DNA from 3 places in the Lactococcus sp. LG606 genome. Region 2 is predicted to be linked to each of the others. Evidence: predicted binding sites of a transcription regulator. Region 2 holds the regulator's gene; each other region holds the start of a gene.
The links. The regulator Rex, encoded in region 2, represses fermentation and respiration genes when NADH is low (regulators of the CRP and FNR family bind a similar motif). The targets are predictions, from matches to a motif close to TTGTGAANTANTTCACAA.
Positions count from the first base shown of each region.

Region 1: adhE (bifunctional acetaldehyde-CoA/alcohol dehydrogenase) is a predicted target of Rex. The motif match lies at 1,866-1,883, and genes of this name have one in related genera.
Region 3: J0J35_RS02380 (alanine dehydrogenase) is a predicted target of Rex. The motif match lies at 1,602-1,619, and genes of this name have one in related genera.

Region 1 is NZ_CP071301.1:1,645,751-1,649,039, forward strand. It holds gene rpsB (30S ribosomal protein S2) at 1-430, opposite strand, end outside; gene J0J35_RS08100 (lactonase family protein) at 703-1,743, shown strand; gene adhE (bifunctional acetaldehyde-CoA/alcohol dehydrogenase) at 1,899-3,289, shown strand, end outside.
Region 2 is NZ_CP071301.1:762,175-765,463, reverse strand. It holds gene J0J35_RS03770 (class C sortase) at 1-861, shown strand, start outside; gene J0J35_RS03765 (ArsC/Spx/MgsR family protein) at 952-1,281, shown strand; gene J0J35_RS03760 (redox-sensing transcriptional repressor Rex) at 1,344-1,997, opposite strand; gene J0J35_RS03755 (LysR family transcriptional regulator) at 2,150-3,043, opposite strand; gene J0J35_RS03750 (malolactic enzyme) at 3,207-3,289, shown strand, end outside.
Region 3 is NZ_CP071301.1:453,678-456,966, forward strand. It holds gene J0J35_RS02375 (hypothetical protein) at 1-1,123, opposite strand, end outside; gene J0J35_RS02380 (alanine dehydrogenase) at 1,729-2,835, shown strand; gene J0J35_RS02385 (PhoH family protein) at 2,955-3,289, shown strand, end outside.

The DNA of each region.
Region 1 (3,289 bases), 880 kb from region 2:
GACGTTCGCGTTCTTTGTTCAAAAGAACAACTTCTTTCTTAGGCAATACTTCGAAAGTTCCGTCTTCTTCCATTTTGTTGATTGATTTAAGGCGTGCTACACGTTTTTGGATAGTATTCCAGTTAGTGAGCATACCACCAAGCCAACGGTGGTTTACATAGTATTGACCAGCACGAAGTGCTTCTTCTTTAACAGCTTCTGAAGCTTGTTTTTTAGTACCAACAAAAAGTACTACAGCACCTTCAGATGAAGCGTTACGTACATAGTTGTAAGCATCGTCAACAAGTTTAACTGTTTTTTGAAGGTCGATAACGTGGATACCATTACGTTCTGTGAAGATGTATGGTTTCATTTTTGGGTTCCAACGACGAGTTTGGTGACCGAAGTGAACACCAGCTTCAAGAAGTTGTTTCATTGAAATAACTGACATATTAATGTCTCCTTTTAAAATAGTTTTTCCTCTTTTAACTGTCAGCCAATGCCGCTACACAAGTGCACTACGACACTGTCAAGTCAAAATGTGAAATTATTGCCCATAGACAACAGTACTATTATACACTAAACACTCCCTTATTGCAAGAGCTTGTTGTGTCATTTTGTTGGCTGTCCTATCTTCGCAAATTCCAAGAGATTTAGTTTCCTGAAAACGCTCATTTATGATAAAATAATTATACGAATATTAAATGTTAAAGGAGCCAAGATATGCGTGAAAAAATTCTAGTTGGCGGTTACACTAAGCGTGAATCAAAGGGGATTTATAGTTTTGACCTAGATATTGCAAAGGAAGAACTTTCTAATCTAACTGAAGTTGCTCATGTTCAAAATGCTACTTATTTTGCTTTGGACAAAACAAAACAGCACCTTTACACTTGTGCTGCAGATGAAAATGGTGGCGGTATTGCTGCTCTCAGCTATAAAAGAGGTAAAACAGAGCTTCTCAACTATGTTACTAGTGTTGGCGCACCTCTGTGCTATGTAGCCGTTGATAATAAACGTGGTTTTGTTTACGGTGCCAATTATCACTTAGGGGAAATCCGTGTCTACAAAATTCAAAAAGATGGGTCGCTTACCTTAACAGACACTGTAAAACATGAAGGCGAGGGATCAAAAGTACACCCTGGCCAAGAACGCCCTCACGTGCATTACACAGATCTTACACCTGACGGACGCTTAGTTACTTGTGATTTGGGTACAGATGAGATTACAGTTTACGATGTTGTTGGTGAAGAAGGCAAGCTCTCTCTTGTAAGCCTCTATCGTATGCCTGCAGGTACTGGAGTACGTCATCTTACTTTCCATCCCAATGGTAAGATTGCTTATGCTATTGGTGAGTTTTCTTCTACTGTAACTGTTCTCAGCTATAATGAAGAAAAAGGACGCTTTGCTGCACTGGAAACAATCAGTACTCTTCCAGTAGATTTTGAAGGCACAAAGAGCGCATCTGCTCTCCGTCTTTCTTCCGATGGTGCATTTCTTTATGCTTCAAATCGTGGACATAATTCTATCGCCATCTACAGTGTGAGCCCCTTAGGGACAAAGATAACTTTAGAAGATATTGTAAAAACTGAAGGGGAAACGCCCCGCGATTTCAATTTCAACAGTACAGAAGATTTTATTATCGTAGCACATCAAGATAGCGATAATATTAGTCTTTTCCGCCGTAATAGGAAAACAGGAATGCTCACACTTAAGCAAAAAGATTTTTATAGCCCAGAGGGCACATGTATTTTACCAACACTCTAATGAAAACCGCCCTTAAGGCGGTTTTTTTATCATTAAAATGCAGATAGTATTTTATCAAAAAAAGTTTGTGTGGTTTTACACAATATTATTTGACAGCACTTTCAAAGTTTGTTAAAATAATAACGTGATAAATTTCACAAAGGAGAAATTTAAATATGTCAAGCAAGAATACCAAAAAAGAACTAACAACCGCTGATAAAGCTGTACTTGCGGAAAAAGCAGAGCAATATACAGACGGTCTTGTCAAAAAAGCACATCAAGCCACTTTACAATTTGAAGGCTACACACAAGTGCAAGTAGATAAAATTGTCGCAGCAATGGCCTTAGCGGCAAGCGAACATTCCCTGGAACTTGCGCACGAAGCTCATAATGAAACAGGGCGAGGAATCGTTGAGGATAAGGATACTAAAAACCGCTTTGCTTCAGAATCTGTTTATAATTCAATTAAAAATGATAAAACAGTAGGAGTAATCAGCGAGAACAAAGTTGCTGGCTCAGTAGAAATTGCAGCCCCTTTGGGTGTGCTTGCAGGAATTGTACCAACAACCAACCCTACTTCTACAACAATTTTCAAATCACTTTTAACAGCAAAAACACGAAATGCTATCGTATTCGCCTTTCATCCTCAAGCCCAAAATTGTTCCTCTCATGCCGCACGTATTGTCTACGAAGCTGCCCTAAAAGCTGGGGCACCTGAGAACTTTATCCAATGGGTCGAAGATCCAAGTCTTTACAACACTACTGCACTTATCCAAAACCACGGTATTGCTTCTATTCTAGCTACAGGTGGACCCGGAATGGTTAATGCAGCACTCAAGTCAGGCAATCCTTCACTAGGAGTGGGAGCAGGTAATGGTGCCGTCTTCGTTGATGCTACTGCAAATGTGGATCGTGCAGTTGAAGACCTGCTACTTTCTAAACGTTTTGATAACGGCATGATTTGCGCTACCGAAAACTCTGCTGTAGTTGCTGCAGAAATTTACGATGAATTCCTCGAAAAACTTCAAGCTCACGGTGCTTACAATGTTCCAAAGGAAGATTATTCAGCCATCGAAAAATTTGTTTTTGTTGAGCGTGCGGGTGAGGGCTTCGGAGTAACTGGTCCAGTTGCCGGCCGTCCTGGCCCATGGATTGCTGAACAAGCAGGCGTAAAAGTACCTGAAGGAAAAGATGTTCTTCTCTTTGAATTGGAAGAAAAAAACATTGGTGAAGCTCTCTCTTCTGAAAAGCTTAGCCCGCTTTTGTCAATTTACAAATCTACCTCACGCGAAAATGGTACCGCCATCGTTCAGAAACTTTTGGCTTATCAAGGCGCTGGGCATAATGCGGCTATCCAGATAGGTGCACAAGACGATCCTTTTGTGAAAGAATATGCTGATGCTATTGGTGCTGCACGTATCTTAGTTAACCAACCAGATTCTATTGGAGGCGTTGGTGATATCTATACTGATGCAATGCGTCCATCGCTGACTTTAGGAACTGGTTCATGGGGGAAAAATTCAATCTCACACAATTTGAGTACATATGATCTATTGAATATCAAAAC
Region 2 (3,289 bases):
GGCATGTTTGTTGTGATGTTAGTGATCATGATTTCTATTTTAGGTTTCGCCATTTACGGCTATTTCCGAATGCAAACACAATCCTCCTTACCTAATATTAATGTGGGAAAGCAACACGAATTGTCCGCCTATAATCCAGATAAGATACTCAAAGCTGATTATGATGAGAGTAAAATTGCCAGTGTAAATGTTACTAATTTTGCTGAAAGTAGGAAAAATCTGCAACAGACTGTCAATGATAATGGTATAGGTAAGCTTTATATTCCAAAAGAAGAAGTAAACTTGCCCATATTGGCCGGGATAAGTCAAACAAATTTGATGACCGGCGCTTCAACATATCGGCAAGGACAAAAATTAGGCAAAGGCAACTACGTGCTTCTGGCACACAATATTTATAATGTCAATACAAACAAAAATGTCGATGTTCTTTTTAATCGCATCAGTAACCTTGTTAAAGGCGATAAAGTCTATGCGACTGATTTTCAGAATGTTTATGAGTACCAAGTGATTAAAAATGAAGTCATAAAGGATACACAAGTCGATGTGGTTAATAGCGATGTTAAAGGAACACCAATCCTAACACTCATCCGCTGTGAGGGAAATGTGGGTACAATATATCGCCGTTTAGTTCAAGGACGATTAACAAAAACGAGTCCTTTAAATGATAACAGCAGTAAGACAATGAATTTAAGTATGACTGGGAATGTATCTGGTGATAATTTGATAAAAACAAGCCCCATATCTCCTTTTGAACAGCTCTCAATGGATTTGGCAGCACATATTATTTCAGATCCAATGCAAGTAATGATTCCATTCTTTTTGCTCTTGGTATTACCTATCTTATTTCTTAATTTTATTTAATCTCCAAATAATAAATACAATAGTAAAGAGGTGTGGCGCATATTAAAAATTTATTATAGAAGCAAGTGTAAATCCAGTCAAAAAGCTTTCATGTGGTTTGAACGTTACGGTATTAATTTTGAAAAGCAAAACATAAGTCAAATAACTGTAGATGATTTACTGAGACTTTTAATACTAACGACAGAAGGGATAAATGAATTAATCAAAAATCCAGAAAGAGTTAATCTTAAAAATGAAGAAGAGTTGGAAAAAATAGCAGATATGAAGCTCCACAGTGCGCTGTATTATCTCAAAATAAATACGTCACTGTTTAAAACACCAATCATTTTAGATGAAAATAATTACCTGGTTGGCTATAATTCTGATGAAATACGGCGTTTTTTTCCGAGAGAATATCGTAAATTTTTATCTGACTTGTGATATTCATAAAAAGATGAAACTATTAAAAAAAAGCGTGATTTTTTAAATCAGGCTTTTTTGTTTTATTTGATGTCCTTATTTGACATAAAGAATAAGAGAGTTTGTAGTTCTTTCGTTAAGTCAATCGACTGAACGACAACGTCTTCTGGAACTTGCAAGCGCAAAGGTGAAAAGTTAAGAATACCTTTGATACCTGATTTAACTAGGATGTCTGCGACTTCTTGAGCGTTCTCTTTATTTACAGAAATAATTGCTGTTTTGATTTTTGAATTTTTAATATTTTTAGAGAAGTCAGCGATGTCGTAGATAGGAACACCTGTAGAAGTTGTTGTACCAACGAGTGGATTTTCTGGAACATCATAAGCTTGGGTAACGCGCATTTTATTGCGGTTTTGGAATTCATAATTAATAAGGGCGCGTCCAAGGTTACCGACTCCAACGAGTGCGATATGCGTTTCTTGATCTTGTCCGAGTAATTCTCCAAAGAAATCACGTAAAGCACGTGTTTCATAGCCATAGCCTCGACGTCCCAGCTCACCAAAGAGTGAAAAATCGCGACGAATCGTCGCTGCATCCACACCAATTTTTTCCGAAATAAGTTGTGAGTTTGTGCGTGTTACTTGTTCATCAACTAAAAGTTTGAACAAGCGATAATATTGAGGCAAACGTTTTGCCGTTGCCTTAGGTAGTTGTTTATTAACTTGGGAGCCAGCCATGTTATCTCCTTTACATAGTCTTTGTGAATATTTTACCTTTTTTGAGGGGGGCTTGTCAAACAATTCTTTCCGGAATTATGCGGTTGGCGAAAGTTTGTGAAAAAAATGGAGAAAAATTAACAAAGAAAAAAGAGAAAAATTCTCTTTTCACTTCAATTTATTTTTTCATTTAGCTCATCAAGCAAACGAATCAATTCCTTCAAGTCCTCATTGAGCAGTGTACTTCTTAAATAGGCATATTGAACATGAAAAATTTGCTTATCTTCAGGTATTAGTGGTATCTTTATTAGACTATCCATATCGGCAAAAGGAAGAAAATCGGTCATCAAGGTTATGCCAACATTTGAGTTGACCAGTTGGCCAATAGTATGGATATCAGAAAAATTAAAGAGCACTTTTGCTTTTTTCTTGTATTTTTCATTTAAATTTTGGAAAGCTTCCATATGCACAAAGCTTTCATCAAGCAGGATAAAAGGATAATCCAAAGCTTCTTTAAATGAAATTTCTTGACGTGAGGCAAGTGGGTTATCTTTAGAAACAAAGATATAAAATTCGCGTTGATAAAGTAGCTTCACAAAAAGGTTGGGGTGCATCAGGGGAGCAATACTGCCTATAAGGCTAAAATCAATTGTGCCGGAGATAAGTTTGGCCAGAAGTTCCTCCGAGCCACCCGATACTAAATCAAATTTCGATAAAAAGCTAATCGCATCCTTATCGTTTAAGAGTTGAGCCAGGATTTTTGCTCGAATGATAGGAGGAAAACCAATATGATTTTGATGATTTTTAGAATGCTCGATGACTCTTTGCGTTAGTGCCAACTCTTCTAAAATACTTTCGATATGAATCTTCAATATTTTTCCTTCATCTGTTAGGACAACTGTCCGGTGAGAAGGATCTTTGTATATTAAGTTACAGTTATAATATTGTTCCAATCTCTTTACAGCATAGGTAATTGTCGGCTGACTTACTCCAAAATGATTAGAAACAGCAGTAAAAGACAACAAGTCTCCTAAGGCATTAAAGTACTCGAAATCATGCAAGTTCATTAGTTTAAACGCTCCTTTGACCCTTATATTCTATCACAAGTTTTCCGATTTGTTATAAATAATATTTATCATAACCCAAAGGTTTGACTATAATTTTTTATAAGTATTAAAATACATCTTGTAAGAATTTCTTATAGGAATAATAAATTTGGAGGGCGTACGAATGCGTGCACATGAAATTTTAAACAATCCTTTTTTAAATAAAGGAACAGCATTTACTATGGAAGAACGTAAGGAACTTGGCTT
Region 3 (3,289 bases), 310 kb from region 2:
AGAAAAGAATACTGCAAGAGAGGAGTACAAGAGCACCAATCCAGAGGGAGTCTCTCTCAAAGAGAAAGTTCCCAGAAGTTGGCCAAGAATTTTCACCGTTGGAAAACTGCAAGACAGTATTAATGTTTAAGTAGGTTAAAGGGATCCATTTAACGATTGTTTTCATCGCTTCATGCGTATGGATAACAGAATAAGTGACCAGCAGTAAAGCGATAATCGCTGAAGGAATATAAGATTTTCTGATAAACTGTGAGAGGAGCTGTCCTAAACTTGTAATAAATAGGATGGCCAGAAGCAGATAGAGCAGGCGCCAGAGCAACTCCTCGCCCTGAAATACATCATAAATCGCCCCAACGACAAAGTTAGGAAAGTTCCAAGAGCCTATGCCAAACTGGAGTCCAGCGATGAGCGCAAAAACCAGCAAGGCAGAAAGAATAAGTAGGAGTACAAAGCCAGCAGGGATAAATAGATGTTGGAAATGAAGCATTTTTTTATCCTTTTTCATCAAATGGTAATAGCGCAAACCGTTTGGCATCTCCATTGCCAAGGTATCTCCACAGATAAAAGTCAGCAGGATTAGACCATAAAGTCCACCTAAGCCAATCAAAATATAGAGGGCAGCGCCGATGCTGGATGGGTTTACCCCTGGAGCTTGAGTAAAGTCTTGCCCACTGTCTAGGACTTGGTGGTACCATTTGGAAGTTGCCTTGAAATACTCATATCCCCCACCAAAAGGAATCTCTTCACCATTTTTTTGTGCTTCCTCTAACTTTTTAATTCTTTGTTCATTATAAAGGTTATCTAAACGCCAGAATTCATTGTAATTATTTACTTCTAATGCTTGAAGTTTTGCCTTATCTAATTTTAACTCATCATTGAGTTCTCTTAAGAGTTCTTCAGCGTTTTCTGGAGGATCTCCAGATTCAATAAAACTTTTGAGTTCCCTGATACTTTTTTCGCTGGCTTTGATATTTTCCTGTGTTGTATCTTCCAATCCTAAACCATTAGGGGGATGAGTTCCTACAGTTTTAAAAGCAACAAACTGAAAGATTAAGCCGATGAACAGTAAGGAAATCAGGACTTTATTTTTATTACTGCTTACAAATTTTTTTAGTATAAACATATTTTTTCCTCATGAAAAGAACGAAGGGAAACATATGCTATTTTCCCTCTCACCATTTTTTCATTTGCTTAGTAAGTATGATAAATGTAGTCTTGATAGTAACGCGTTCTGTTTCTGTTAAGATAGAGAGGTGTTACTCTGACTCTATAGCCATTTCTGACCCTTAATTCACGGTAATGTGTCTGTAGAAGACTTCCTCTGACATTGTATACTTTTTGTCGAACAACAGTTCCTACCCAGACTCGAGGTGCAGGCCTTTGAATGTCATTCGCTTGTACTAAAGCCGGACCTGACGTGAGTGCAAGAGCTGTGAGAGCAGTAATAAGCAGTTTTTTTAGTTTTTTGTTTGACATGTAATTTACTCCTTTTTCTATAAATATTGATGTTATATTGAGTGTTTCCTTTCAATGCCTAACATCTTTTTTGCCTTACACTATATAAGACGTAAATACATCTTACTTTTCACTAAAAATATACCTTGTAGAATATAAAACAAAAATATCTTATTATTCTAAAAAGACAGTTATTTTCCCTTTTCGTAAGTTAAGCGCTTTATTGATGATATATTTACTCTATAAATTTGAGTTGCATTGAAGGAGAAAAGAATGAAAATTGGTGTAGTAAAAGACTTGAAACAAGGGGAAGCACGAGTCGGAATGACGCCGGAAAATGTAAAAATTTTGGTAGAGGCCGGGCATACGCTATATGTCGAAAATAATGCAGGTTTTGGTGCTGGTTTTCCAAATGAGCAGTATATCGCAGCGGGAGCCAAGATAGTGGAACGTGAAGAAACATGGGAAGCAGAAATGATGGTTCGCGTAAAAGAGCCCTTAGAGGAAGAATATCAATACCTTAAAGAGGGACAAATAATCTGGGGATTTTTACATTTACCTGCAAATAAAGCTTGTGTTGAAAAAATGATAGAAATGAAGGTGACTGCTTTTTCGGCTGAAAATATCGCTACGGAGGGAACTTTTCCATTACTCAAACCCTTGAGTGCAATTGCGGGACGACGTGCCGTTAATATTGGACAATATTATCTGGAAAAACAACATGGGGGACAAGGAATTCTACTTCCAGGCATTCCCGAAAGTGGTATCGAGGCAGGACATATCGTTATATTTGGTGGTGGTACTGCAGCTGAAAATGCAGCAGATATTGCTTTGAGTATTGGTTGTTCCGTCCTTATTTTAGAGCTGAGTGATACACGTATTCAAGAGCTGGAAACGCGTTATGCGGGTAAAAAGCTGCAGATCGTCAAGTCAACAACCGAAGCACTTGAAGAGCACATAAAAAAAGCAGACGTTTTTATTTCAACAATTCTGATTCCTGGGGCTAAACCACCAAAGCTTGTGAAAGAGTATATGATCAAATCAATGAAACCAGGTGCTGTGATTGTTGATATCGCTATTGATCAAGGAGGGACGGTTGAAACTATTGATCACGCAACGAATCATGCAGAACCGGTATTTACAAGACACAATGTCATTCATTATGCAGTGCCAAATATACCAGGGGCAACACCTCGGACTTCAACTCTGGTAATGTCTAAAGGGAATATAGAATACTTGAAGCAGATTGCCGACAATGGTTTAGAAGAAGCACTTAATCTTAGTGAATCGCTTCGCTCTGGTATGAGTGTCTATAAAGGAACAATAGTGTCGCATGCGTTGGCTGATTCGATTGGGCTTCCTTATACAAAAATTAAGTAAAGATTATTGGGGCTTCCCAATGATCTTTTTGCTTGCATGAAAGGTATGGAAGCGTATAAACCTTGAAATATGATATAATGAGACAAAGATTATAAATAAAAGAACAGGAAGGTATTTGTTTGGCTAGACATTCCGTAGAATTTAAGTTGGAAAATCCAGAAGATGCAGTTTTACTTTTTGGTTCACAGGATAAAAATGCACAGTTGATTGAATCTCAACTTGCTGTTGATATAAACTATCGCGGAGAGCGCGTACAGATTTTTGCTGATAATGAAGTAGCGCCTGAGCAAGCACGTAAAGTTTTACAGGCTCTTTTAGTTTTGATTTCTCGTGGTTTACCTGTCCATAGCTCTGATGCGATGATTGCAGTTAAAATGGTGCTTGAAGATAATATGGAAAATTTCATTACACTTTATGAAATCGAGCTCACTAAAGATGCTGTTGGTACACCAAT